One region of the Micrococcoides hystricis genome, then DNA from elsewhere that is predicted to be linked to it. Evidence: riboswitches for the same ligand, from Rfam matches in the RefSeq annotation. Region 1 holds a riboswitch; each other region holds the start of a gene.
The links. Region 1 has a riboswitch for S-adenosylmethionine ahead of acs (acetate--CoA ligase). Riboswitches for the same ligand answer to the same signal wherever they lie in the genome.
Positions count from the first base shown of each region.

Region 2: another riboswitch for S-adenosylmethionine. It lies ahead of ACFFFR_RS10390 (acyl-CoA dehydrogenase family protein); the one in region 1 lies ahead of acs (acetate--CoA ligase).
Region 3: another riboswitch for S-adenosylmethionine. It lies ahead of ACFFFR_RS06820 (O-acetylhomoserine aminocarboxypropyltransferase/cysteine synthase family protein); the one in region 1 lies ahead of acs (acetate--CoA ligase).
Region 4: another riboswitch for S-adenosylmethionine. It lies ahead of ACFFFR_RS10200 (hypothetical protein); the one in region 1 lies ahead of acs (acetate--CoA ligase).

Region 1 is NZ_JBHLUB010000029.1:48,916-53,123, forward strand. It holds gene ACFFFR_RS07155 (O-acetylhomoserine aminocarboxypropyltransferase/cysteine synthase family protein) at 1-225, opposite strand, end outside; gene acs (acetate--CoA ligase) at 279-2,315, opposite strand; SAM riboswitch class I at 2,322-2,446, opposite strand; gene ACFFFR_RS07165 (biliverdin-producing heme oxygenase) at 2,570-3,235, opposite strand; gene ACFFFR_RS07170 (HtaA domain-containing protein) at 3,451-4,208, shown strand, end outside.
Region 2 is NZ_JBHLUB010000032.1:18,345-22,552, reverse strand. It holds gene ACFFFR_RS10395 (acyl-CoA dehydrogenase family protein) at 1-685, opposite strand, end outside; gene ACFFFR_RS10390 (acyl-CoA dehydrogenase family protein) at 682-1,935, opposite strand; SAM riboswitch class IV at 2,080-2,195, opposite strand; gene ACFFFR_RS10385 (bifunctional 3-phenylpropionate/cinnamic acid dioxygenase ferredoxin subunit) at 2,422-2,772, shown strand; gene ACFFFR_RS10380 (GcvT family protein) at 2,781-4,208, shown strand, end outside.
Region 3 is NZ_JBHLUB010000028.1:112,971-117,178, reverse strand. It holds gene metX (homoserine O-acetyltransferase MetX) at 1-561, opposite strand, end outside; gene ACFFFR_RS06820 (O-acetylhomoserine aminocarboxypropyltransferase/cysteine synthase family protein) at 615-1,931, opposite strand; SAM riboswitch class IV at 2,061-2,194, opposite strand; gene ACFFFR_RS06815 (VOC family protein) at 2,318-2,962, shown strand; gene ACFFFR_RS06810 (HNH endonuclease signature motif containing protein) at 3,068-4,208, opposite strand, start outside.
Region 4 is NZ_JBHLUB010000031.1:225,652-229,859, forward strand. It holds gene ACFFFR_RS10180 (hypothetical protein) at 1-34, shown strand, start outside; gene ACFFFR_RS10185 (hypothetical protein) at 189-578, opposite strand; gene ACFFFR_RS10190 (hypothetical protein) at 799-1,269, opposite strand; gene ACFFFR_RS10195 (hypothetical protein) at 1,505-1,861, shown strand; SAM riboswitch class IV at 1,907-2,026, shown strand; gene ACFFFR_RS10200 (hypothetical protein) at 2,190-2,594, shown strand; gene ACFFFR_RS10205 (GmrSD restriction endonuclease domain-containing protein) at 3,025-4,128, shown strand; gene ACFFFR_RS10210 (SatD family protein) at 4,181-4,208, shown strand, end outside.

The sequences.
Region 1 (4,208 bases):
CGAGGCGATGCGTTCTTCAAAAGCAGCGACCGTTGGGTTACCAATGCGGGAGTAGATCGAACCGTACTTTTGCAAAGCAAAGAGGTTCGCCGCATCATCAGTGTCCTTGAACACGAATGAGGTGGTGTTGTAGACCGGCACGGCACGGGAGCCGTGGATCTGGTCGGGCACCGAACCGGCGTGCAGTGCACGGGTGCGGAACCCGAAGTTTCGTTGCGATGACATGTGGAGGCACTGTCCTTTCTAGCGTGATCGTGGCAAAGCTGAGACGTTGAGGTCTAGCGAACGATCATCCGGGGTCTTGATTTCTTGGACACGGGGTATGAGTCCTTTACGGTCTTGTTGTTGGGGTAGTCAACGATCTCAGCGATCGCTGCAATGCAGGGTTCGTTCTGCAAGCTGGTGGTGTCTCCAAGCTTGCTGCCTTCGAACAGCTGGGTGAGTAGTCGACGCATGATCTTTCCTGAACGGGTCTTGGGCACGTCCGGGACAAAGACAATGTGCTTGGGCTTGGCGATCGGACCAATGTGTTTGCGCACGTGGTTGGTCAGTTCGTCTTGAACCGCGATGAATGCCGAGTCGGCAGATTTCACGGCCTCCGCGGTTGCCTGGTTCAGCACTACGTAGGCCACGGCGGCATGGCCGGTGTTCTCGTCATAGACTGGGCACACCCCGGCCTCGACTACGTCCGGGTGGGCTACCAGAGCGGATTCGATTTCGATGGTGGAGAGGCGGTGTCCGGAAATGGTAATAACATCGTCGATCCGGCCCAAGATCCAGATGTCACCGTCTTCGTCGTAGCGGGCACCGTCTCCGGCCAAGAACCAGTTTTGTTCCGGGTATGCGGCCCAGTAGGAGTCACGGTAACGGGCGGGGTTGCCCCAGACGGTGCGGGCCATGGACGGCCCGGGCCTGGTCACCACGATGTAGCCTTGGACGTTTGGTGCCACGCGTTCGCCCGCGTCGTCAACAATGTCCACGTCGACCCCGGGTAGCGGGCCTGTGGCTGACCCGGGTTTGAAGTCAGCGTCGGTTGGCCGCGGGGAGCAGATCGTCGAGCCCGTTTCGGACTGCCACCAAGTGTCAACCATGGGGGTCTCGCCGCGTCCCATGTGGGTGCGGAACCAGTTCCACGCTTCCGGGTTCGTGGCTTCACCCACGGTACCGAGCAACCGCAATGTGGACAGATCGTACTCGGCGGGGACGCCGTCGGGGAACGCGCCTTTCAGGGAGCGGATCAGGGTGGGTGCCGTGTAGTAGCTGGTCACCCCGTATCGGTCGATGATTTCAAAGTGCCGGCCCGGGTGCGGAGTCGTCGGGGTGCCTTCGTAGATCACCTGGGTGGCACCGGAGGACAGCGGCCCGTAAATCTCGTAGGTGTGCGCGGTCACCCACGCCAAGTCGGCCGTGCACCAGTGCACGTCGCTGTCCCGTTGAGACTCATCCGGGTTGGCAAAAATGTAGTTGTAGCTGAAGTGAGTCTGCGTGAGATACCCGCCAGAGGTGTGCACCAAGCCCTTGGGCTGGCCGGTGGTGCCGGAGGTGTACATGATGAACAGGGGGGTCTCCGAGTCGAAGAACTCGCACTCGTGCTCATCGGCGGCTGTCTCGACCGTCTCGTGCCACCACAGGTCCCGTCCTTCGGTCCAGTCGATCTCACAACCGGTCCGGCGAACCACCAGCACATGCTCAATGTTGTTCTCACCAGAAACGGCCTCATCGGCGGCCGCCTTGACGGCGACGGCTGTGCCGCGACGGAACTGGCCATCAGTGGTGACAAGCAGCTTGGCCCCGGTATCTTCAACCCGGAATTTGAGGGCTTCTGCTGAGAACCCGCCAAAGACCAGCGAGTGGATGGCACCGATCCGAGCGCAGGCTAAGGTGATAACAATGGTTTCTACCAGTACGGGCAGGTAAACCACTACGCGGTCGCCCTTAGTGATGCCCAATGTAGTGAGGGCATTGGCTGCTTGATTGACGCGGCGGTTCAGCTCGGCGTAGCTGACCGATTCGCGGTCTCCGGGTTCCCCTTCAAAGTGCAGGGCGATCTTGTCCCCGCGGCCAGCGGCGACGTGCCGGTCCAAGCAGTTGTAGGCAACATTGAGTTTGCCGCCTTCAAACCAGCGGATGTGCGGGACATCGTCCTCATCACGGGTGAAGGAGTAAACGTCGTCCCACGGGGTATGCCAATCGAGTTCGGCAGCAGCTTGCGCCCAGAACTCGAGGCGGTCCTCTTCGCTGATCTCGCCGTTGCGGGGATCGACCTTGTCAATGAGCCCAGCGGAAATCGAGCGTGCAGAAACAGAAGCAGTCATGATTACTCTCCATCGACTCCTGGCAGTAGCACCGGCCGCTACCGAAGTTCACATCGAAGAAGTGATGCGCTTTTGGGCGGTGGTTGCTGCGGCGTCAACAAGCCAGATCTCTCGGCCGCTCGGGATGGTTACAACTGCGAGCATACAAAATTAGCTGCGTGATCCCCTAATCCGGGTAAACCAATTGAGATGACGAACCTGGCGAAACGGCTAGGGGAACGCAGCTAATTCTGAAGAAATGCGTGAGATTTATATCAGTGTGTCGGGGCCAGCTCCTTTCGTTCATCCAAAGAGTTGAACAGCTCCCGGTTCAGGTCAAAACCGTACTGTGCTTCAACAATGAGGGCATCTTGGGCGCGGATTTCAGTGACTGCTTCTGCCAACAGAATCCGGTACTGATCCTTGTAAGCCTTGAGTTTGGGGATGCTGGAAAAATGCCACGCCGTCCGTTGCTGTGTTGGAACCCCATAGTGCCGATCGACTAGTGCGGAAATAATTTGTCCGCCGGAAAGGTCACCCAAATAGCGCAGGTAGTGGTGCGCCAGAACCCGATACGCATCCAAATCATTTTCTTGTTGCGCCAGCACATGTAACCGGGAGACATATTGGGCTGTTGCTGCCGTCGGAACCGGGGCCATGTCCAGTCCATGCTCCTGAGCTAATGATCGGTAGTCGGCCGATAAGAGGTCGAACCTTTCGAGCTCAGGATCCAGCAGCTTATGCAGTTCAGGGTGCTGGTGGCGGACTTGCGCCACCGCGAACTCTAGTGCCCGGTACAGATGGAGGTATTGACCAATCAATCGGGCATAGTCCGTGGCGTCGCGTTCGCCTTTCATGAGGGAGGAGATAAAGGCGCTGGATTCGGCAGCCTCGTGTTGTGCAGTGGTTTCGTGCTTGAGGCGCTCGCTGAAGGGAAGCATGTTCACAGGTCTTTCCGTGCGTTCTTGCGAAAGAGAATCGGTCGATTGGTGACCAAGTTAGCGCACCTGAAGCAATTAGCGCAATGTTTTCTTACGTTATTGCATTTAGGTGAGCCTTGCTTTATTGTGAGTGTTGGCTGTGGGAGCTAACGACAACGACTGAGGTGGAAATCTTGGTCACACTTCGCACTATTTCAAAAGGAAAAACGTCCATCATGACGCTTGCTCTCCAGGGGACAACCCGCAGCCGCGCCAAAAAGCTGGCGCTCAGTATGGCTTTGACCGCCGGACTACTCGCCCCGATTTCCCTTCCGTTCGCCACCGCGGATACGCAGCTACCACCGTCAGCCACCCAAGAATGCCGTGACGCGGTCATCTCTGAGTCGACGATGGATTGGGGCTTCCGTGAATCTTTCATGAAGTATCTCACCGGGCGTATTGCTAACGGCAAAGTGGAAACCACTTCACCTGTAACCGAAACAAACCATGTTTTCTCCTTTACCGGTGGCAGCGGTGAATATTCATTTGCAACTCATGACGTCAGCATCTCTTACCCTGGTTCGTTCAGTTTCTGGGGCCACGGTGGAACCTTGGACTCGACCTTCAGCAACGTTCGAATCGTGATTGAAGGCGGAAAGAAAGCCTTCTTCGTCGCCGACGTCAAGTACCAAGGCGACCTGAATATGGCGACGTATGAGTCCACGACTTACAACGAAAAAGACGTTAAGTTTGCCACCATTGACACTTCCGCGATGACAGTGGACCGGGCGACTTCCACCCTGTCTTTCACAAATGCCGCCACGAATCTAACTGCTGATGGCGTGCGCACCATGGCGGAGTTCTATCCCGAAAATGAACCGCTAGCTCCGATCACGCTCACTGCTAAGGTAGGAGCGCTCGGGTCTGCATGCCCGCCGGCGCCAGTGGAGACGGAAGCCCCGGCTGAGCCGGAGCCAACGCAGCCAGCAACACC
Region 2 (4,208 bases), on a different contig from region 1:
CCTCGCCCGGCCGGGAGACTTCCGCCGGGTCCACCACAACATTCTCGAACACCGTGGTGCCGGATGCGGAGAGCCGCTGGCCGAAACCGTCCCAGTCATCCACCTGCCGCACACCCGGCGCATCCGCCCGTACGGCCAGACCGCGTACCGAGCCGTCGACCTCGGCGGTCACCAGAATCCAGTCTGCGTACAGGCTGCCCGTCGAGTAGTATTTCCGGCCATTGAGCAGCCAGCTGCCATCGGGCTGCACCGTCACCGTCGTGGTGTGCTCGCCCAGCACCCCGTTGACCTCGGTCACCGCGTTCCCGACCACCTCCCCGGCCGCAATCCGGCGGAACCACCTGTCTCGGTACTCCTGATCCGGGTTGGCGAGCACCATCTCCACGTGCAACTGATGGGCCCGCAGCGCCTGCACCAGATTGGAATCGGCGGCACCCAGCTCCACCACGAACGGATAGAACTCACTCAGGCTCAGCCCGGCGCCGCCGTACTCGGTGGGTACCCGCAGGCTCGTGTAGCCGGCCGCCACCAACGTCTCAACCGCGTCGTGATCCAACGCCCGCGCCCGCTCGCGCTGAGCCGCCTTCTCGGCAATCCCGTCGAACACCGGTTGCAGCCGCTCCCACGCGGCGGAAACCGGTTCATCCACTCTTTGTTCCGCAAGGTGTTCGGCAAGCTGGCTCACTTGGTCTCCTCCGGCTTCACCGGGCGGACGAAGGAATCTGGCGACGGCGTCGTCCCGTTGATCAGGTACTCGCCCACCACCCGCAGCTTGTAGTGCGCCGGATTGTGCGAGGCCAGCACCCGGGCGTTGCGCCAATGCCGGTCAAAGCCCCGTTCCCGCTGCAGCACGGAGGCCCCACCCACCTCGAACAGCAGGTTGGTGGCCGCCAGCGCGTGCTCGGACACGGCCGCCGCGGCACTGTTCACATCCGTGACCGCCTCGGTGAACAGCTGCTGATACTCCGGGCTCGTGGTGTCGCTGAGCCGGCCGGCCCGGGCCAGGTAACCTTGCAGATCGGCAGCGCCCTGCCGGACCAACTGCTTCGCCGCATAGGCGTGGGAGGCAGCCCGCCCCACCACCTCCTGCACCTGCGGATCGTCCTTCGGATACTCCGCCGCCGCGTGCCCGTAGGTGCGCTTGCGTTGCCGGACGAACCACGCCGCATCCCGCACCGCGGCCTCGGCAATCCCAGCCTGGGCGGCCGCGTGAATGAACAGCACCGCCGGTGCCACCAGCAGGCCCGCAGGGGACTCGATGTCCAGCACCTTCTCCGGATCCAGCGCCACCCGTTCGTACACCGTGGTCCCGCTGGCGGTCAGTCGTTGGCCAATCCCATCCCAGTCATCCACCCGGTTCACCCCGGCGCCCTCGGCGGGGACCACATACATCAGTGGCATGCCGGATTCCTTGGTGCCGACGACGATGAAGATCTCGTCCGCGAACAGCGCCCCTGTGGAGTAGGTCTTGGTGCCCGAATACACCTCGCCGTCCTCGGTCTGCTCCACTTCACCGGGCCCGCCGAGGGCCACCATGCCGTTGGAGATCACCTTCCCGGCACCCACCTGACGCAGCCACCAGTCGCTGATGGGCTGCGGGCTGAAGCGGTGGATCTCGGTGAACGCGAAGTGCGCGTGCAGGATCTGCGGCAGGTTGGAATCGGCCACCGCCAGCTCGATCAGCAACTCGTACAGATCCGCCACCGCGATGTCCGCTCCGCCGTAGGCCACCGGGGCCTGTAGGGCCGTGAAGCCGGAGTCCACCAGCAGTTGCACCTGTTCGTAGGGCAGTTCGCGGTTCAGCTCGCGCTCCAATGCGCCGTGGGCGATGGCGTCAAAGACCGGGCGGAAGCGTTCACGCAGCTCGTTCAGTGATGGTCGTTGGGATTGCTGCGCAGATGTCGCCGACGTGGCAGTGTCCAAGGTTGCGGTCATGGAAAAGTCCTTCGAGGAGTCGTCAAAAAGTGTTCTAGTGTTGCCGGCCGGCGGCGCGCAGGCGCACTCGGGCAGGGCGATGAGGGATGGCAAGCTCACAGGAGCTGAAAAATGAGGGGTTGGGGAAGTGTCACCCTTTCCACGGGGCAGTACTTGTCCACGGCGAACAAACCGCAGACCGAATCCTCATCTGGGGCACCCCACTACGTGCAGAGGGTTGCCGTCCAACCAGCCAGAGCTTCGCGTTGGAACTCATGATTCTGCCCCCACCCTAAGACCTCGGACCGTCGCACCGAGAACCGGCCCCGTCACAAACGTTCATCTGGGCGCTGCTCGCCCCATCCAGAGCCGCAGAATCAAGCCGCAAAACTCGCGCCAAGAAAATCATTGACAGCAAACTGTGACACAGAACACAATTGGGTATAGCGCAATGAGTTGCACTAATCACAACTTCTTATCTCCTCCTCATTCTGTTAGGAGCGTGCCATGCACAAGGTTTGCCCGCTGAAGGATCTCGCCCGCGGCGAGGCCGTCCGAATCCCGACCAGCCCACCGATCGCCGTCTTTCACACCGACGACGGCGAGCTCTACTCCATCGATGACACCTGCACCCACCAGGACGCCTCGCTGTCCGAGGGCTGGCTGGAGGACTGCACCGTCGAATGTCCGCTGCACGCCACCGTCTTCGACCTGCGCACCGGGGACGTCCACTCCCCACCGGCCAAACTTCCGGTGCGCACCCACCACGTGGAAGTGATCGACGGGGACATCTACGTCCACGAATCAGCCCAAGAACCCAACCTGCCACCGGGCGTCACGCTCGCCGGCCAAGCCTAAGGAACCCCATGCATACACCACGCGTGGTCATCATTGGCGCCGGAATCGTCGGCGCCAACCTAGCCGAAGAGCTCTGCGCCCGCGGCTGGACCAACATCACCGTTCTCGACCAAGGCCCCATCCCACTGACCGGCGGCTCCACCTCGCACGCACCCGGGCTGGTCTTCCAAGCCAACCCGTCCCGCACCATGACGCGGCTGGCCAGCTACACCGCAGAAAAGCTCGCCTCGCTGACGCGCAACGGCGTCAGCGCCTTCAACCCGGTCGGCGGCCTGGAAATCGCCACCACACCCGAACGCCTGGCGGAGCTGCACCGCCGGGCCAACTTCGCCGCACTGGCCGGGGTCGACGCCCAGGTCATCGACGCGGACCAAGCCCGCACCCTCAACCCGTTGCTGGCCGGCGACGGGGACGGCCCGGAGCTGCTCGGCGCCCTACACGTGCCCTCCGACGGCCTGGCCTCCGCCCTGCTCGCGGTGGAGCTGCTCATCGAACGCGCCACCGATGCCGGCGCCACCTTCCTACCCCACACTCGCGTCACCGCCATCGAGGAGCGCGGCGGCCGGGTCAGCGCGGTCCGCGCCGGCGAGCACCGCATCCCGGCGGACATCGTGGTCTGCTGCGGCGGCTTCTGGGGCCCGGAACTCGGAGAAATGATCGGCATGCCCATCCCGCTGGTGCCGATGGCCCACCAATACGCCACCACCACCGCTGTCCCCCAGCTGACCGAGCTCGCCAGCGCCCTGCCGGCCAACCTCATCGGCAGCGGCAATAACGCCACCCTGCCGCTGATTCGCCACCAAGACGCGGATCTGTACTACCGCCAGCACGGGGACGCCATCGGGATCGGCTCCTACGCCCACCGGCCCATGCCGACCGCCCTGACGGAACTGCCCGACGGCGAGGTCACCGCAGAGAACATGCCCTCCATGCTCGCCTTCACCCCGGCGGACTTCGCCCCACAATGGGCCCAGAGCCAAAAACTGCTGCCCGCCCTGCGTACCGCGGAGCTAGCCACCGGGTTCAACGGTATCTTCTCCTTCACCCCCGACGGCGGCTCACTGGTCGGTGAAGCCCCGCAGCTAAAGGGCTGCTACCTCGCCGAGGCCGTCTGGGTCACCCACTCCGCCGGCGTGGCCAAATCGCTGGCCGAACTCCTCGTCGACGGGTACAGCCACGTGGATCTGCGGGAGCTGGACATCAACCGCTTCGAACAGGTCCAACTCACCGAGGACTACGTGGCGGAAACCGCCGCGCAATCCTTCATCGAGGTCTACGACATCAAGCACCCCTTGGAGCCGCGCACCTCCCCGCGGAACCTGCGCACCTCACCCTTCTTCGACCGCCAGCAGCAGCTCGGAGCCTACTTCTTGGAGGCCCACGGCTGGGAGCGGCCGCACTGGTATCAGGCCAACGAGCACCTGCTGCAGCAGCTG
Region 3 (4,208 bases), on a different contig from region 1:
TTCCGCGGTGGTGTAGGCGTTTGAGGCGATGACGGCCGCGCCCTCGACCCGATCCGGGTAGGTGGCCGCCCACTCGAGAGCGCGAGCGCCCCCGAGTGAGCCCCCAATGACAGCCTTGAACGATTTGATCCCCAGCAGATCCGCCATGGCGGCCTCCGCACGCACCGAATCCCGGATCGTCACGAACGGGAATCGGGAGCCGTACGGCAGCCCGTATTCATCCAGCGATGCCGGGCCGGTGGAGCCGTAGCAGCCGCCTAGGATGTTCGGCGCGACGACAAACCAGTGGTTAGTGTCGATGGGCTTGCCCGGGCCGACGAGCTGTTCCCACCAACCCGGTGCCGGGTTCTCAGGAGACGCGGTGACGTGGGTGTCCCCGGTGAGGGCATGGACAATCAGCACGGCGTTGGTACCGGCTTCGTTCAAGGTGCCCCACGTCTCGAACGCAATTTCTACGTTCTTCAGACGGGCACCGGTTTCGAAGTCAAAGGTACCGATCCGGGCCTTCTTTTGCGGACCGTCTTGGTAGATCATCCGGGTATCTTCAACCGACAGAGTCATGGGGTGGCCTTAGCTTTCTTCCCTCGGCGTTCTCAGCTGCCGTGTGGATGGGGTTAGGCGCCGTCCGCCGCAGCGGCGAAGCCCAGCTCCAAGTCAGCAATGATGTCATCAATGTGTTCTAGCCCGACCGACAGGCGCACCAGCGACGGGTTGACCCCGGCGGCGAGCTGTTCGGGATCAGTGAGCTGAGAGTGCGTGGTGGAAGCCGGGTGAATGACCAGCGAACGGACATCCCCAACATTGGCCACATTGGAGTGCAGCTTCAACGCATCCACGAAGCGGATACCGGCTTCACGGCCGCCATCGAGCTCGAAGGAAATGATGGAGCCGACGCCCTTTGGTAGCAGTTGCTTACCGCGTTCGTACCACGGCGAGGATGGCAGGCCGGCGAAGGCGATGTTGTTCGCGTCTTCGCGCTCATCCAACCAGGCCGCAACCTTGGCGGCGTTCTCCACGTGGCGTTCCATCCGCAGGGACAGCGTTTCCAGACCCAGGTTGATTTCGAAAGCGTTGTGCGGGGAGATGGACGGGCCCAAGTCACGCAGCAGCTGGACCCGTGCCTTCAAGATGTAGGACAGGTTGGCTCCGAAGGCGGATCCAACGCCGAGGTCGCGGGCGTAGACCAGACCGTTGTAGGACTCATCGGGCTCATTGAAGCCGGGGAAACGCTCCGGATACTGGGCGTAGTCGAAGTTACCGGAGTCGACGATCACACCGCCCATTGCGGTGGCGTGTCCGCCCAGGAACTTGGTGGCCGAGTGGGTGACGATGTCGGCACCGTGCTCGATGGGCCGGCCCAAGTAGGGGGTGGTCAACGTGTTGTCCACGATCAACGGCACACCGTAGTCGTGGGCTACCCCGGCAACCCCGGAGATGTCCAAGACATCCGAACGTGGGTTGGCGACGAATTCACCGAAGAAAGCCTTGGTGTTGTCCTGGATGGCTGAGCGCCACTCATCCAAGTTGTCCGGGTCCTGAATGAAGGTGGTTTCGATACCGATCTTCTTCAGGGTGTGCTTGAACAGGTTTTGGGTGCCACCGTACAGGGAGGCGGCGGCAACGATATGGTCGCCGGCACCGGCCACGTTCAGGATGGCCAGGGTGGTGGCGGACTGGCCGGAAGCCAGCAGCAACGCACCAACACCGCCTTCAAGCGCGGCGATCTTGTTCTCCACCGCATCGTTGGTGGGGTTGGTGATGCGGGTGTAAATCTGCCCCAATTCGGAGAGCGCGAAGCGGTTGGCGGCGACATCGGCCGAAGGGAAGACAAAAGCGTTGGACTGGTAGATCGGCAGGGTCCGGGCACCGTAGGTTGGGTCCGGGGCCATGCCAGCGTGAATCTGGAGGGTCTCAAACTTCTGTTCGGACATGTGTATTTTCTCCCTTTCGGAAAGCACCGCCCCAGTGTGTGGACCTGTGGGAGAAATCCCGGTGGCCCGCACCTGAACTCGGTATGGTTAGCGTTCTCAATAGCGCATTCCAAAGGGCCCCATCTATAAGGCCCGCGCTTGCAGGTTCTGACAACGGTGTAGCACTGTGTATTGAATCTGCCAGGTCTTCACCCGGGGCACCCCACCGCGAGCGTGAGGGTTGCCGACCAGCAAACCGGGGTTTGACGCTGGTACTCATGACCTTGGTTTCCATTCTCAGATAGAGCACTCCCCTTGTGCAAGTTGGCGCGGGTGAGAGACGCTAAAAACGTAATGTTAGGCTTACCTAAGCTGAAACGCGGTGTGATGAGTGACACCATAGGAACATGATGCGCTTGGATCACGTTTCGTACGCTTGTGGCCCTGACGGTCTCGATGCTACGGTTGCCCGAATTTCGGAAGCACTGGGGATCGACCGAGTCAAGGGCGGTATTCACCCCCGCTTTGGTACCCGTAACGCCATTTTCCCGATGGCGAAGACGCAGTACCTCGAAGTCGTCGAGGTGCTTGAGCACCCGGCAGCTCTGGAAGCTCCATTTGGTCAGGCCGTGCGCGCCCGCTCAGAAATGGGTGGCGGCTGGCTGGGATGGGCCGTCGCTGTGGACGATCTAGCCCCCTTTGAAGAACGCTTGGAGCGCAATGCCGTTCCGGGTAACCGAAAATTCCCCGATGGTCAGGAACTCACTTGGCGTCAGATCGGTATCCGCGGCCTCATCGCCGACCCGCAGGTGCCGTACATGCTGCAGTGGGACGATGGGATGGAAGAACTCCACCCGTCTCGCGCTTCCGAGCCACAGGCCGAGATCCGCAAGATTGTCATTGCCGGCTCCCGTCCGCGCGTCCGCGAGTGGCTGGGCCTGCATGACGATGAGAAGGTTGAAGACCTCGAGGTGGAGTACGTCAACCCATCCGGTCACCCGGGTCTGATGTCCGTGACCTTCAATACCCCGCTGGGTGAGATCACCCTCTAAACGATCCTGCAGAAACGCTGATATAGGCGGTTGCTGCGCGGAAGCCGCGAACGACCAAGGACGGTGGTTCGCGGCTTCCATCTTTAAGTGGTGTGTACGGCGGCCTTAGAAGGGCGGGGTCTCCAGTTGTTGTCTGATGTCTGCCCACGCCCGTGGGTCTAGTGGCTGCTGCGGATGGGTGAGAATTTTCTTGCCGGTGTTGAAGGTGAATTCTAGAACCCCGTCGCCTAACTCTGGTTTGGGTTCGACCTGCCACCAACGCGCCGTTTTGCCGCCGTGATGCTGTTTGCAGAGCAATGCCAGGCCGTAAAGTTCTGAGGTGTTACTCAGCACCCAATCGTGGACGTGGTCGACCTCGCAGTCGGTGCCGGGAACGTGGCAGCCGGGGAACCGACAATGTCGGTCACGGTAGAGCAATAAGTCTTTGACGCGTCTATTCGGGTGGCGGGCACGTTTGCCCAAGCCGATGGGGTAACCGGTAGCCGGGTGGGTGATGATTGCCTGCATCATGGCTGCCTGCGGTAACAGGGCGGCGCTGAGTTCGGGGCTGAGCTGTTGGCCGGTGCCGATGTTGGTTGCGCGGGCTCCGGATTCGTTGACGCCCGGTGGGTGCGAACCGCTCCGAGAAGCAGGCGCTCTCAGGTGGTATTGGCGGTTGCGTTGGGCTTGTTCCCATAGGTGCGGATCGTAGCTCTTCATGAATTCAAGCTGGCCGTCGGCGATCGTTCCGCCGGAGAGGATCCACGCTTCGAAAGAGTAGTTTAGGTAGACCATCACGTTGCGTCCGGATTGAGGACGGTCGTGTCCCCCGGCTTGCTGGCAGCTGCAAACATTGCTGTTTTGCGGCTTCAAGGTGGGACTTTGGGGGCCGGTGTCGAGGCCGGGCAGTAACGGCTGCGGAGACTGCACTTCAGCAACGCGAATGACTGAATCGGCTGTGTCCTTATGCGTTGGGGGCTCGTCATGGCCTGCGCTCGGGGTGTTCTGCTCAGCGGTATTCTGGACAGCTTCGAGGAGAAGATCGACTTCGAGTTGGCGGATCGTCCGGGTTTCGCCCTGTTGCCGACTGGCGGTTTTTGCTCGATGCCGTAGCCGTTGCACGAGTTGGTCAGCGTCGTCGGAGCTGATGAGTGCCTCGAGCTTACTCATCCCATCCCTCGCTGGTCCGATGCGCAGGTAGCGGCGCTTCAACGCGGTGGCATGCCGAGCGGTTGGGTTGTGCGGGTGATGCGTTTCCCGGAGGCGT
Region 4 (4,208 bases), on a different contig from region 1:
GATGGGCAGCTCCTATGCCTCCCTAGTCGATTAGGGGCCTCTTTGTAAGAGTTCTTTCTCCAACCCCCTTGTTTGGTGCGTCGGCCGCCAATGTGGGCCAAAGCAACAATTTTGCCTCTGGCTATCCTCGTCCAACGCCGAGATCTCAAGGACCACCCACAGGGTGGAGCGGAAACGAGAGGAACGGCCTATCTTTTCCTTGGCGTAAAGGAGGTGCGGCACGTCCACTTGGTCTTGCCCTTCACCGCAGTTACGGTCACTGGGACCTTGCGGTTCGGGGTCGCCCTGCTGACGTAGTACTTGATGCTGGCCGTGCCTTTAGTCGAGGCGGTGGCTGTCTTACGGTTCTTGGATGTCTTGTAGTGGGCAACCGTCGTGATCTTCGCCTTCGACGCAACGCCAGAGACCCTCACATAAGTATTGGAGTATTGACGCGGCTTGCTGTTGGACATTGTTGCCTTGCACGTCTTGGTGGCAGCTTCGGCTGGAGCGGCGTCTGCAGCGACGGATCCGGAGGCTAAGGCAAGGATGGCCAAGCCAGCAGCGAGTGTGCGACGGAACGAAACGGAAGCGATCAAGGCTGCCCCTATGAAAGAACGTGTGCGATTGGAACTGCGCTATTGAGCCAAGGAACGGCGCTAGTTAGCGCGAGAGCGGAAGCTCTCGATGCTCGTATAGTACCTGAGATTCAGGGGCTCCACGGCCATTGGGTTTCGCACAGATTTGTCCCCTAAATTCAAGCATCGATTTCGGAAGAAAGACATCGGCGAACTGCGGCACGAACACGTCTGGCCGAACCTACAGGTGGCAATCTACGATGGTCAGCCATTCGTCTTCCGGAGCCTCGGAAATGAGGCGATTTACTTGCGGCGCCCATTGCTCCCAACTGACATCCTCAGGGTCGCTCGCCCAGCCGTCCGGCCGGTCCAACGAATGCCATTGCCCGTGCTGCACTACAGCGTAGATCTCCGCGGTCGTGTCACGGTTAATCGTGATCGCGCGCTTCCGGGCTCGATTGGTGGTTCTCGTGGAGGTTCGTTTCAACCCCGCGCGCTTGTCGAATATTCTTCGAAGCATCTGTGGCTTGGGCGTTTCGTGATCTTGCGGATCAGCATCTGGACGCAACGTGAAACCGCCGGCGAATCTGCCGCCGATTTCCCACCAATCCCATTCGTACTCGCCAACCCCTGTAGCATCGTTGTCGATGCCGAATGGGGCAAGCTGCTCTTCGACGTTCTCACCGAAGACGAGGACCTTGAGATGGGCCATGATTCTGCTCCTATCTTCTACCAGACCTTTGACCGCGGCAGGCTGTCTCATCAGGCAAGGCTATGCCAAGTTACGTTGCTAGGGTCAGGCATGAAGACGATTCTGTCTGTCTTCGCTACCATCGCATTCTTGGGTATGACCGCGTGCTCAGATTCTGGGAAGCCGCCGATCAAAGATGGTCCGGAAACCATGACGCGCTTGGCCGACCATTGTAGTTGGGCTGTGTGCGGGAGCCGTGAGTGCAAGAGCCTCGATCGAGGGCCTGACCGTCACCTTCGAAGAGGACTTCACAGACCCGGATGACCCCGTCGCCAAGACCAATGACTCAGCAAAGAAGTGTTTGCGCAAGGTCTCCGAAGGAAACGTAAGTCTCGGTGAGCTGGCCATGCAGGTTGTGGACCGCTCCTTGACCAAAACATCCGCGGCTGCGGAGCCCCACGCCATCATCCTTGAGGCGATCTATTCCCGGGCAACGATAGCCGCAGCGGCCGACAAACTCGGCCACGATCCCGCACGCAGTGCGTGGGAACTCGCCGATGAACTGAGCATCCATACGGGGGCTGGCACTGAGCTCATGCAGGCTGCGGGCTAGGCGTCTGTTGCCGGATCGGCAAACTTGGGGTAGCTTTGGTCGCAAGGTCAAGAGAACTAGCTGAACGACTTTGGACGAGGCTAGTCGGCAACCGCGTCACCCGACACGGTGCCTTCCAAAGAAGACCTGGGCCCAACCAATACCGGTTGCGGTCAAGCCGGGTCAGGCACTAGGTGCCGACCTCCTTTAGACAAGGAGTTTTGTCATGTCTGCAACACACTCGAGCAATCCCAAAGCTGCGCGTCCTTTTCCACCTCAAGATGGCCCTTGCGTCTTCAACAGGGCGCACAACCTCATCGGTTGCGAAAATTATGGGAGCGGCCACACCATGCACTGGATCAAAGCGAAGTTTGCCATGCAGCGCGGGTGGATCTGGCGTGACGGCATCGTCACCGAAGTCGACGGCCAGCTTGGCAGGGTTGCCTACCTGAATGAAACAGCGCAACCACGAATCTGGTACCACTTGCCATTGGAAGAGTTCATCCAAGTGGGGGACCCGATCCGACTTGCGGAGAGTCTAGGCGGTGTGCTTATGAACGGGGCGCGAATGATCAACATCGCAATCGCGGATGGTGCCGGAGAAATCCCAGAGCCAACCGATCCGGAGGAGCTGGCCAAGTGGAAGCACCAGGCGGCACCCGTGATTACCAATCTGGCGACCGGGCAGTCCATCTCACTCGGTGCTGGCGAGTATCTGCGAGATGAGAACATCACCCGCGACGAACAAAACTAACTTAATAGAACCCCACATAGGTGGTGGCGTCAGTGTTTACCGGCGTCACCACCTATGTGTATCTACGGTGATGTTGGCCACGGTCGCTCAGGTCCTCATCAGGAATGTCGGTGCCGGCGACTACAGTGATGGGAGCATTGTTCACCCGTTTATAGCCGTGAAGGATCTCATGAAGCGCGCCCACAACCAATCCCCGCTCAAGCGAAATCAAGACTCGCCGCGGACTGCCTTGATACTCGGGATCATTGGGTTGGTTCTTGCACTCGTTCCGGGAACGGCAAGCCTAACGGGGATTGCCCTTTGCGCACTTGCGTTGTGGCTGGCATTTGCCAAGAGTATTCCCGGCCAGCGGCGGGTCCGTGCTGCCAAAGTCGTTGCCAGTATCGGTCTTGCAATGGCGGTAATCATGCTTCCAGCGACGTTAGATGCTGTGTCGGAAGAAAACCGCGAAGCAGCACTCGAATACGCCCACGGCGCTGACCCTGACCAAATCGAAACCCCTGCCGCACCGACACCGTCTTCTAGCACGCAGGAACCGAGCCCGACAGCAAGTAAGACCGCGAAACCTTCGCCAACGGCAACGGAGTCGAGCGCGGCAGTTGAGAAGCCCAAGACTAAGAGCACCCGGAAAGCCAAGTCGAGCGAGAAGCCGGCAAAAGCTAAGGCCAAGGCGGGTACGGCCTTGAGTGCCGCACATCAACTCACGGTGAAGGGACGAGCTCCCAAAACAGGATACGACCGAGCAAACTTTGGTCAGCGGTGGGCTGACATCGACCGCAACGGTTGCGATCAGCGCAATGACATCTTGCGCCGAGATCTCCAGAATGTCGTCATCAAAGCCGGCACTCAGGGGTGCGTGGTCATGTCGGGATCTTTCCTTGAGCCTTTTGCCGGAACACAGCGCTCATTCCAACGTGGACCTTCGAGCAGCCAAGAGATCCACATCGATCACGTTGTGGCCCTGTCAGACGCATGGCAAAAGGGCGCTCAACAGTGGAGCCAAGATAAACGAACCCAGTTCGGAAACGACTTCCTGAATCTGCTCGCTGTCGATGGTCGTCTGAACCAGCAAAAAGGTGACTCAGATGCTGCATCCTGGCTGCCTCCAAATAAAGCGTACCGGTGCCCTTACGTGGCCCGTCAGGTCGCCGTGAAGCAGAAGTATGGCCTGTGGGTCACTGCGGCTGAGCAAGATGCCATGGTGCGGGTCCTCTCCAGCTGCCCGAATGAGAAGCTTCCAACTAGCGCTGCCATCCCGAGAGACACCGACGCACCCGTTTCGAAGAGTGCGCCAAGATCAACACCGAAACCAACACCAGCGACTAAGAAGCCACAACCCAAACCTAAAGCGGTTCAACCTGCTCCGAAACCACAGCCACTCGTGGGCACACCACAACAGGATGGCACCGACCCACGCTTCGGCACCTGCAAAGAAGCCAACGCCGCCGGGTATGGCCCCTATGTTCAAGGCCGAGATGTTGAATACTATTGGTATCGGGACCGAGACAAGGACGGTGTCGCCTGCGAGAGGTAAGGTTTGCGCAACACCCCTTATATTTGAAATTTATAAGCGGTAGTGTGGAGTTATGGATCAACCGACACCCGTCATTGCGG